DNA from 3 places in the Streptomyces sp. KPB2 genome. Region 1 is predicted to be linked to each of the others. Evidence: riboswitches for the same ligand, from Rfam matches in the RefSeq annotation. Region 1 holds a riboswitch; each other region holds the start of a gene.

Region 1 (3,264 bases):
GTCGCGGATGCCGATGTCGGCCTTGACGATTCCCCAGTGGTCGATGATCACGGCTCCGGTGATCACCGTGTCGGGGGCGCCCTCGGCCCGGGTGGTGCGCGCCTGCCCCATGGACTCGCGCAGTACCTTGCCGCCGCCGAAGACGGCTTCGTCGCCGGAGCGGCCGGGGCCGCCCGAGCGGTCCTCCTCGATCTCGACGAGGAGGTCGGTGTCGGCGAGGCGGATGCGGTCGCCGGTGGTCGGGCCGAACAGGTCGGCGTAGGCGGGGCGGGACAGCTCAGGCATCGAGGGCACCTCCGGTCGCGCCGCGCAGACCGACGACGACGCGGGCCCCCGCGAGGGGGATCAGCGGTACGTCGACGGGGATGCCCGGCTCGAACCGGACGGCGGTGCCGGCGGCGATGTCCAGCCGCCTGCCGCGCGCCGCGCCGCGGTCGAACTCGAGACCGGGGTTGACCTCGGCGAAGTGGTAGTGGGAGCCGACCTGGACGGGCCGGTCGGCGGTGTTGAGCACGGTCAGGCGGGTGACTTCGCGGCCTCCGTTGAAAGCGACCGGCTCGTCCGCGAACAGGATCTCTCCGGGGATCACGACTGCGGCCCCCGTCAGATGATCGGGTCGTGGACGGTGACCAGCTTGGTGCCGTCGGGGAAAGTGGCCTCGACCTGCACGTCGTGGATCATCTCGGGGACACCCTCCATGACCTCGTGGCGCTGGATGAGCTTGCGTCCGGAGGACATGAGTTCACCGACGCCGCGCCCGTCCCGGGCACCTTCGAGGATGTGCGCGGTGATCAGCGCGACGACCTCGGGATGGTTGAGCTTCACGCCTCGTGCGCGGCGCTTCTCCGCCACGTCGGCGGCCACATGGATGAGCAGTCTCTCCTGCTCGTGCGGGGTCAGTTGCATTTACCACCTCACAGGGCATGACGCCGGGACCGGACGGTCCGGCTGTCGCGGCTGCCGCGACGGCTCTAGATGTAACACACAGGAACAGACCGGAATTCACCTACCGGTGCGCGGAAAACCGCAGGTGGATCGGGGTGCAGACTAGGGCTAGAGTGTTACGGCCACGTCACCCGGTTTTGACCGAGTGATTACCGATGCCGTCGGCGGTTTCCGGCATGCCCACTCTCGGCCGGCGACGTCCCGCATGTCCGCTTCACCGATCTCGACTCACAACGAACCGGTCCGAAACGGACCAAAAGTCGTACCCTCTATCGGCCTAGGAACACATCCGATTCGCCACCGGCCGAAGTTGCGGCGCCCGCCCCGCGGACGTGTGGCATGCGCCACTGCGCCGCTGGTCCCGGCGCCGCCACCGCGGTCGACGGCCCCCCGGACCCGGGGGCGTCAACCCGAACGGATGAGTGGCACGTAACAACACAAAGAGCACGTTCCGTTGGGAATTTCCCCCGGGGCGGGACAAGATCCGTGACTGACGACAAGCCCCCGCCGCAGCGGCGGGGCGGTCCGGGCGGACGCCGAGTCCTGCCGCCGTCCGGACGACCGGTCGCAAGGGAAGTGGATCGGCAGGAGTGGAGGACCCGAGCACGACGGGTCGCCGGCACGGCCGCCTCCGCGAGAGGCACCGGACCGAGCGGTCCTTGGGGTGAAGCCGCACTCGTGCGGCCGGGCAACTTCGCCAGCCCGAATCCGACAGGTCATCCTTCACAGGCGGCTGACGAAGGGTTGCGCATGTCCGCGCTCAATCGTGTCCCGTCCCTGATGGCCCGTGCCGGTACGGCCTCGGCCCTCACCCTCGCCGCCGTGGGCGGCTCCGTCGTGGTCCCCGGTGTCGCCTCCGAGGCGGCCGCGGCGAGCCATGCGGCGAAAGCCCTCAAGGTCGCGGCCTCGAAGAAGGGCTCCCCGTACCGCTGGGGCGCCACCGGCCCCCACCGGTTCGACTGTTCCGGCCTGACGCTGTACTCGTTCAAGAAGGCCGGCAAGAAGCTGCCGCGCACCGCGGCCCAGCAGTACAACAAGACCCGCCACGTCTCCGCCAAGAGCCGCAGAGCCGGAGATCTGGTGTTCTTCCACTCGGGTCGCAGCGTCTACCACGTCGGCATCTACGCGGGGAAGGGCAAGCTCTGGCACGCCCCGAAGACCGGGGACGTGGTGCGCCTGCAGAAGATCTGGACGTCAAGCGTCTGGTACGGCCGGGTCAAGTAGCCCGCCCGCGGGGGTGACGGCGCTCTCCCCCGCCGTCACCCCCGCGGGTGCGCTCGGCCGCGTCCAGGGCAGTTCGATCGAGACGGTCTTGCCGCCCTCGCGCGTGGGCCGGACCCTGAGCCTGCCGCCGCACTCGGCGGTCAGCCAGCGGATGATCACCATGCCCCGCCCGTTGTCCTGCTGGACGGCGGCCGGCAGGCGCTTGGGGAAGCGCGGGTGACTGTCGGTGACCCCGATGCGCAGGCGCTCGTCGCGGTCCAGGACGAGGTCGACCGTGAAGGTGGGCGACTGCCCCAGTGTGTGCTGGACCGCGTTGGTCGCCAGTTCGGAGACGATGAGGCGGACGGTCTCGGACAGGTCGGCGTCGGCGGGCAGCCCCCATTCCGCCAGGGTGCCGACGGTGTAGGTCCGCGCGGCGGCCACCGAGGCCGGATCGCTCGGCAGAGTGACGGATGCTTCCAGATGGTCTGCCATGGCGACGTCGTCCCTTTCTCACGGCACCGCGGGCCCGACACGGAGCGGACGGTTCGAGTACGGTCCCGGACTGGTGCTTCGCCGCCAGACTGCCATTACCAGGCCCGCGAAGGGCGGCGATCCACCAAGATATGCATATATCTGTCGCTCGAAGCGGTGAACTCTGCGACGGCAGAGCGTATTCGGGCGGCTCATAGGGAGTAGGGGAGTTGTCCCATGCAGCACGGTCCCGTGGTGCGCCGTCGGAAGCTGGGCGCGGAACTGCGCGCCCTGCGCACGTCGGCGGGCATCACCAGCGGCGAGGCGGCCCGGCTCGTGGGCTGGCACCAGTCGAAGGTCAGCCGGATCGAGACCGGGACGAGCGGGGCGAAACCGGCCGACGTGCGGTTACTGCTGGACGTCTACGGCGTGCACGACGAGCAGTTGCGGGGGCTGCTGGTGATGCTGGCGCGCTCCGAGGACGCTGCGGGACGCAACCACTGGTGGCACGCCTACCGCGGGGTGCTGCCCCCGACCTACCGCGACTTCATCAGCCTGGAGTCGCAGGCCAGCGCGATGCGCACGCTGGAGACCACGGTGGTGCCCGGGCTGCTCCAGACGCCGGAGTACGCCCGCGCGGTG
Region 2 (3,264 bases), 2.1 Mb from region 1:
GGCACCTACGCCCTGCTCACCCACCCCGAGCAGCGGCAGCGGCTGCAGACGTCCCTCGCCGCCGGGGAGCGCGGCCTGCTGGAGACCGGCGTCGAGGAACTCCTGCGCTACGACGGCCCGGTGGAGCTGGCCACCTGGCGCTTCGCCACCCGGCCGCTCACCATCGGCGGGCAGCAGGTCGCGGCCGGCGACCCCGTCCTCGTCGTCCTCGCCGCCGCCGACCGGGACCCCGAGCGGTTCACCGACCCGGACACCCTGGACCTCGCCCGCCGCGACAGCCAGCACCTCGGGTACGGCCACGGCATCCACTACTGCCTCGGCGCCCCGCTCGCGCGGCTGGAGGGGCAGACGGCGCTGGCCACGCTCCTCACCCGGCTGCCGGACCTCCGCCTCGCCGCGGACCCGGCCGAACTCCGGTGGCGCGGCGGCCTCATCATGCGAGGTCTGCGCACCCTGCCCGTGTCGTTCACGCCGCCCGCGTCATCGACGGACAACGGCGGGTCACCGACGCAAAAGTGACACGCGCTCAACTTTGTGATCTTCACGTGATCTGCGCGGCATGAACTTGTGACTAGCGATGATCTCCCTATACGTTCACGGATCAACGTGGTGTCGAGCGTCATCCGCCGCGTGGTCCCCGTCGTCTCGTGAAAGGTCGTCGCATGCTCTCCGGGAACGGTCGTCACCGTCGCCCCCGCCAGGCTCCCGCTCTGGTCGTCGCCGCCGGAGTGACCGGCTCCGCCATCGCGATCCCGCTGCTCGGCGCCACCGGAGCCCACGCGGCCGACTCGGGGACCTGGGACCAGGTGGCCGAGTGCGAGACCGGCGGCGCCTGGAGCCAGAACAGCGGCAACGGGTACTACGGCGGCCTGCAGCTGTCGCAGGATGCCTGGGAGCGGTACGGCGGCCTCGACTACGCGCCCAGCGCCGACCAGGCCAGCCGCTCCCAGCAGATACGGATCGCCGAGAAGATACACGCGGACCAGGGCATCGCCGCCTGGCCGACCTGCGGCCTCCTGGCCGGCCTCGGCAACGACTCGGGCGCCACGAGCGGCTCGGACGCGTCCGGTGACGGTGCGTCGGAGGGTTCGGACACGTCGGGGAAGACGGACGGTTCCGAATCGTCCGCCTCTCCCACGACCACCGAAGCGCCCGAGTCGTCGCAGTCGCCCGAGTCGTCCGAGTCGTCGGGGTCCTCCCGGTCGTCCGGTGCGACCGACTCGGCCGACGCGGGCGGGGCTTCCGAATCGGCTTCCGGGGCGCCCTCTTCGTCCCCTTCGCCCTCTTCTTCCCCGTCGTCCGGCACCTCCTCCGAGGGCTCGTCGAGTGACGAGGGTTCCTCCACCAAGTCGGACACATCCACCGAATCCGACTCCGGCGCCCGTGCCGAACGACAGGGCACCGAGGGCTCGTCCGGCTCCGGCCGGCACCGTGGCGACAGCGCGGACGAGGGCGCCGCGGACGAGGCCCGCGGGGGCGACGCGGCGGGACGGCACGCCTCGCGCGACGGTGGACCGCGAGAGGTCGAGGACGGCTCGTACACCGTCCGCTCCGGCGACAACCTCTGGGCCATCGCCGACTCCCTTGACCTCGACGGCGGGTGGCGTGCGCTGTACGCCGACAACAAGACCGTCGTCGGCGCCGACCCGGACCACATCCTCCCCGGTCAGACGCTCACGGTCGCGGGCGAATCGGGCGAAAAGTAGGGGGAGTTCGCGTCACGGTTAGAGACTGTATGTCCCTTTTGGATCTCGTGAGAGATAGGTCTCAGAAGCCGTGATCGTCTTTGAAAATCCGCGGAGCGCGTGTCTACGGTCATGACCGCTCGCCACCGCGGGCCCCGACAGCCGCAACGCCGAATCCTGCCAGCGGCCGTACGGGAACAGTCGTCGCGTCAAGCGCCGCAGGCAGGAGCGGGGGACCCAAGGTAAGTGCCGCACCGGGCAGTTGAGCCGGAGCGGCTAGGGGTGAAGCCGAGTTCCGCGAGGAACCCGGCCGGGCAACTCAACCGGCCCGAACCCGACAGCTCACCTCGCAGGCGTCGGTGAGGGGATCAACCATGCTGTTTTCCGGCAAGGGCAAGCACCGTCGTCCGTCCAAGGCCACCCGTGTCATCGCCGTCGCCGGCGTGACCGGTGCCGCCGTCGCCGCCCCGCTGATGGCGGCCGGCAACGCCTCCGCCGCCACCGCGTCCGAGTGGGACGCCGTCGCCCAGTGCGAGTCCGGCGGCAACTGGTCCATCAACACCGGCAACGGTTACTACGGCGGTCTGCAGTTCTCCGCCTCCACCTGGGCCGCCTACGGCGGTACGCAGTACGCCTCCACCGCCGACCAGGCGAGCAAGGCCCAGCAGATCGAGATCGCCGAGAAGGTCCTCGCGGGCCAGGGCAAGGGTGCCTGGCCGGTCTGCGGCACCGGCCTGTCGGGCGCCGCCTACACCGGTGGCGGCTCCGAGGACAGCGGTTCCGGCAGCTCCGAGAGCTCGCAGAGCCAGAGCGGCGGCTCCACCGCCGAGCGCTCCACCGAGCAGAAGGCCTCCCGCTCCTCCGAGCGTCCGGCCGCCGAGCCGAAGGCCGAGAAGCCCGCCAAGAAGACCGTCACCACCCCGACCGGCAAGAAGGTCGAGAAGGGCGACGGCGAGTACAAGGTCGTCAAGGGCGACACCCTCAGCTCGATCGCCGCGGAGCACGACGTCAAGGGCGGCTGGGCGAAGCTGTTCAAGCTGAACGACGACATCGTCGACGACGCCGACCTGATCTACCCGGGCCAGCAGCTGCACCTGAAGTAAGGAGCGGCGGCCCCCGCGACTCCCGCCCCGGTGCGTGTTCCCCCGTACGCACCGGGGCGGGATTTTCACATTCCGCCTTTGTTCCGTTCGGAAACAATTTACTCTCGGTTCTGTCCAGCGGGTGGGCGATCGGCTGGCCGATCGCCCGGAGCCGGTTAGGCTCGGTCCCGCAGAGCCGCCGCGGTCCCGCGGGACCCGCGCGTCACACCGAAGCGTCACATTGAAGAAGGAGATGCTCGTGCCGTCCATCGACGTCGTCGTAGCCCGGGAAATCCTGGACTCCCGAGGCAACCCCACGGTCGAGGTCGAGGTCGGCCTCGACGACGGCAGCACGGGTCGTGCCGCCGTTCCGTCCGGCGCCTCCACGGGTGCCTTCGAGGCCATCGAACTGCGTGACGGCGACCCGGGCCGTTACCTCGGCAAGGGCGTCGAGAAGGCCGTCCTGGCCGTCATCGAGCAGATCGGCCCGGAGCTGG
Region 3 (3,264 bases), 4.9 Mb from region 1:
GCGGCGCCACCCTGGACGCGCACGCCGACCACCCCGGTGTCCGACTGAGCCTGGAGGTGCCCGCCTCGCGCCTGGCCAAGGCGCTCGGCCTGCTCGCCGACGCCCTCAGGGCGCCCGCCTTCGCGGACGGCGAGGTCGAACGGCTGGTGCGCAACCGGCTCGACGAGATCCCGCACGAGCTGGCCAACCCCTCCCGCCGGGCCGCGAAGGAACTCTCCAAGGAGCTGTTCCCGGCCGACTCGCGCATGTCGCGCCCGCGCCAGGGCACCGAGGAGACCGTCGCGGCCGTCGACTCGGCCGCCGTACGCGCCTTCTACGAGCGGCACGTCCGCCCCGCCACCGCCACCGCGGTGGTCGTCGGCGACCTCACCGGCGTCGACCTGGACGCGCTGCTCGGCGACACCCTGGGCGCGTGGACCGGTTCGGCCGCCGAGCCGCGCCCCGTGCCCCCGGTGACCGCCGACGACCGGGGCAGGGTCGTCATCGTGGACCGTCCCGGCGCCGTCCAGACGCAGCTGCTGATCGGCCGCACCGGAGCCGACCGGCACGACCGCGTGTGGCCCGCCCAGGTGCTCGGCACGTACTGCCTCGGCGGCACCCTCACCTCGCGCCTGGACCGCGTCCTGCGCGAGGAGAAGGGATACACCTACGGCGTACGGGCGTTCGGCCAGGTCCTGCGGTCCGCGCCGGACGGCACGGGCGCCGCGATGCTCGCCATCAGCGGCTCCGTCGACACCCCCAACACCGGTCCCGCCCTGGAGGACCTGTGGACGGTGCTGCGCAAGCTCGCCGCGGAGGGGCTCACCGACGCCGAGCGCGACGTGGCCGTGCAGAACCTGGTGGGTGTGGCGCCGCTCAAGTACGAGACGGCGGCGGCCGTGGCGGACACGCTCGCCGACCAGGTCGAGCAGCACCTGCCCGACGACTTCCAGGCGACGCTCTACCGTCAACTCGCCGCCACGGGCACCGTGGAGGCCACGGCGGCGGTCGTGAACGCCTTCCCGGTGGACCGCCTCGTGACGGTCCTCGTCGGCGACGCGGCGCAGATCAAGGAGCCCGTCGAGGCCCTCGGCATCGGTGAAGTCACCGTGGTGGCGGCCGAGTAGCGGCACGCGCGTGGGGCGGCCCTGGTGACCGGAGTGTCACCAGGGCCGCCGTATGTCCGGATTGGGGGAGTGGCTGCCCGTCTGCCCTGTGGCGTGCGCTACAAAAAGCCTGTTGCGTTTGAGGATTGAACACAGCCGCGTTTAGCGTCTTCCGGGCTGTTCGTCAGGCAGTGCGCCGCACCCGCGGCACCGGACAGTCATCGCCGAGTCCCCGTACGGCGCGAGCCAGGGGAGCCGGGGACCCAACGCAGTCCCTGGGGTGAATCGGACGCCCGCGCGCGCAGCGAGGGGGTCCGTAGGAGACCTTCCACCTCCGAACCCGTCAGCTAACCCGGTAGGCGAGAGGGAAGGAAAGGACAAGCCTCTACATGGCGTTCACGCGCGCCACCGGGAAGCACCGCCGTCCCAGTCGGGTGCACCGCACCACCGCCCGCGCGGCGGGAGTCGCGGCCCTCGCCACCACCGGCGTCGTCGGCACCCTCGCGGCTCCGGCGCTCGCCGCCGAGCCCGAGGTGGAGCAGAGCGGGCTCACCCCGGTCGTCACCATCGGCGACTCCGTAGCCGACGAGATCGACGCCCAGGCCGTCGCCCAGAAGCAGGCGGCCGTGGACGCCGCCGCCCGCGAGGCGGCCCGGGAAGCGGCCCGCGAGCGGGCGGCCGAGGCGGCCAAGGAGGCGCGCGAGGCCAAGGAGCGCGCCGCCCGGGAGGCGGAGCGCAAGCGCCTCAACACCTTCGTCGCGCCGATCACGGCCTCCTACGTCTCCACCGCCTACCAGGCCGGCAGCTCCCTGTGGTCCTCCGGCAGCCACACCGGGATCGACTTCCACGCCTCCAGCGGCACGACCGTGCACGCAGTGGGCGTCGGCACCGTCGTCGAGGCCGGCTGGGGCGGGGCGTACGGCAACCAGGTCGTGATCAAGATGCACGACGGCACGTACACGCAGTACGGGCACCTGTCCTCCATCGGCGTCTCGGTCGGCCAGTCGGTGGAGCCCGGCCAGCAGATCGGCCTCTCCGGGGCCACCGGCAACGTCACCGGACCGCACCTGCACTTCGAGGCCCGCACGAGCCCCGAATACGGCTCGGACATGGACCCCGTCGCCTACCTCCGCTCGCACGGCGTGAACGTCTGACGGCCGCATCCGAAAAGCCCCGCCTCCTTGAGTCGGGGCTTTTCGCATTCCATATTCGCTTGATTGGCCTAGAGTCGCTGAACATGCGTCCATCGTCGACGTTTCAGGGATCAAGGCGGAGGTCGGTCATGCGTATTCCGGCGCATTCTGTGTGTACGGCGATCCGGGACGACATCGTCGCCGGCGTCCACGGACGCGGGAGCCGGCTCACCGAGGAAATCCTCGCCCGCCGCTACGGCGTCTCGCGCGTCCCCGTGCGCGAGGCCCTGCGCACGCTGGAGGCGGAGGGCTTCGTGGTGACCCGGCGGCACGCGGGCGCCTGCGTCGCGGAACCGACCGAGCAGGAGGCCGCCGACCTGCTGGAGACCCGCGCTCTCCTGGAGCCGCTCGGTGCCTCCCGGGCCGCCCGGCGGCGCACCGAGGCCCACCTCAGGGTGTTGCGCGGCCTGGTCAGGCTGGGCCAGGAGCGGGCCGGGCAGAGCGACGGGGAGGATCTGCGCCCGCTGGGCGGCTGGTTCCACGAGACCCTCGCCCGGGCGGCGGGCAGCCCCTCCCTGGCCGCACTCCTGACGCAACTGCGCCACAAGATCGCCTGGATGTACGTCCAGGAGGCCCCGGCCGGACCCGTGCAACACTGGGCGGAGCACGGCGCGATCGTCGACGCGGTGGCCCGGGGCGACAGCGAACGCGCCCGGGCGCTCATGACGCTGCACACCGAGCGGTCGACATCGGCGTACCGGCTGCGGTTCGCCTCCGGCAGCGGGCGGACGGAGCGCGTGAGGAATGCGCAACATTCCGTAAACACGGCGGTGCTGCCGAAGTAACACAAGTGCCGTAGAAAGGGGCGGGGAATTCCGGACCGCTTTTCCAGCGCTCGGAACGGAAAAGGAGAAAGGCCCGTCCGGTGGTACCGGCGGGCCTTTCGGTGCTGCTGTTCCTTTGTCCGTCAGACGGTCTCGGGAAGCTCCTCGAGCCCCTCGGCGACCAGCTTCGCCAGCCGGTCCAGGGCGGCCTCCGCGCCCTCG

The links. Region 1 has a riboswitch for cyclic di-AMP ahead of D1J63_RS31620 (C40 family peptidase). Riboswitches for the same ligand answer to the same signal wherever they lie in the genome.
Positions count from the first base shown of each region.
Region 2: linked by a shared signal. The riboswitch ahead of rpfA (resuscitation-promoting factor protein RpfA) and the one ahead of D1J63_RS31620 (C40 family peptidase) in region 1 are both predicted to bind cyclic di-AMP.
Region 3: linked by a shared signal. The riboswitch ahead of D1J63_RS08955 (M23 family metallopeptidase) and the one ahead of D1J63_RS31620 (C40 family peptidase) in region 1 are both predicted to bind cyclic di-AMP.

Region 1 covers NZ_CP034353.1:6,982,988-6,986,251, reverse strand. Annotated here, with positions in the region: gene D1J63_RS31635 (urease subunit alpha) at 1-285, opposite strand, end outside; gene D1J63_RS31630 (urease subunit beta) at 278-589, opposite strand; gene D1J63_RS31625 (urease subunit gamma) at 604-906, opposite strand; cyclic di-AMP (ydaO/yuaA leader) riboswitch at 1,550-1,692, shown strand; gene D1J63_RS31620 (C40 family peptidase) at 1,696-2,169, shown strand; gene D1J63_RS31615 (ATP-binding protein) at 2,140-2,643, opposite strand; gene D1J63_RS31610 (helix-turn-helix transcriptional regulator) at 2,860-3,264, shown strand, end outside.
Region 2 covers NZ_CP034353.1:4,868,734-4,871,997, forward strand. Annotated here, with positions in the region: gene D1J63_RS21935 (cytochrome P450) at 1-519, shown strand, start outside; gene D1J63_RS21940 (transglycosylase family protein) at 663-1,706, shown strand; cyclic di-AMP (ydaO/yuaA leader) riboswitch at 1,890-2,056, shown strand; gene rpfA (resuscitation-promoting factor protein RpfA) at 2,060-2,788, shown strand; gene eno (phosphopyruvate hydratase) at 3,027-3,264, shown strand, end outside.
Region 3 covers NZ_CP034353.1:2,082,665-2,085,928, reverse strand. Annotated here, with positions in the region: gene D1J63_RS08960 (pitrilysin family protein) at 1-1,106, shown strand, start outside; cyclic di-AMP (ydaO/yuaA leader) riboswitch at 1,298-1,462, shown strand; gene D1J63_RS08955 (M23 family metallopeptidase) at 1,475-2,239, shown strand; gene D1J63_RS08950 (GntR family transcriptional regulator) at 2,368-3,063, shown strand; gene D1J63_RS08945 (HPr family phosphocarrier protein) at 3,186-3,264, opposite strand, start outside.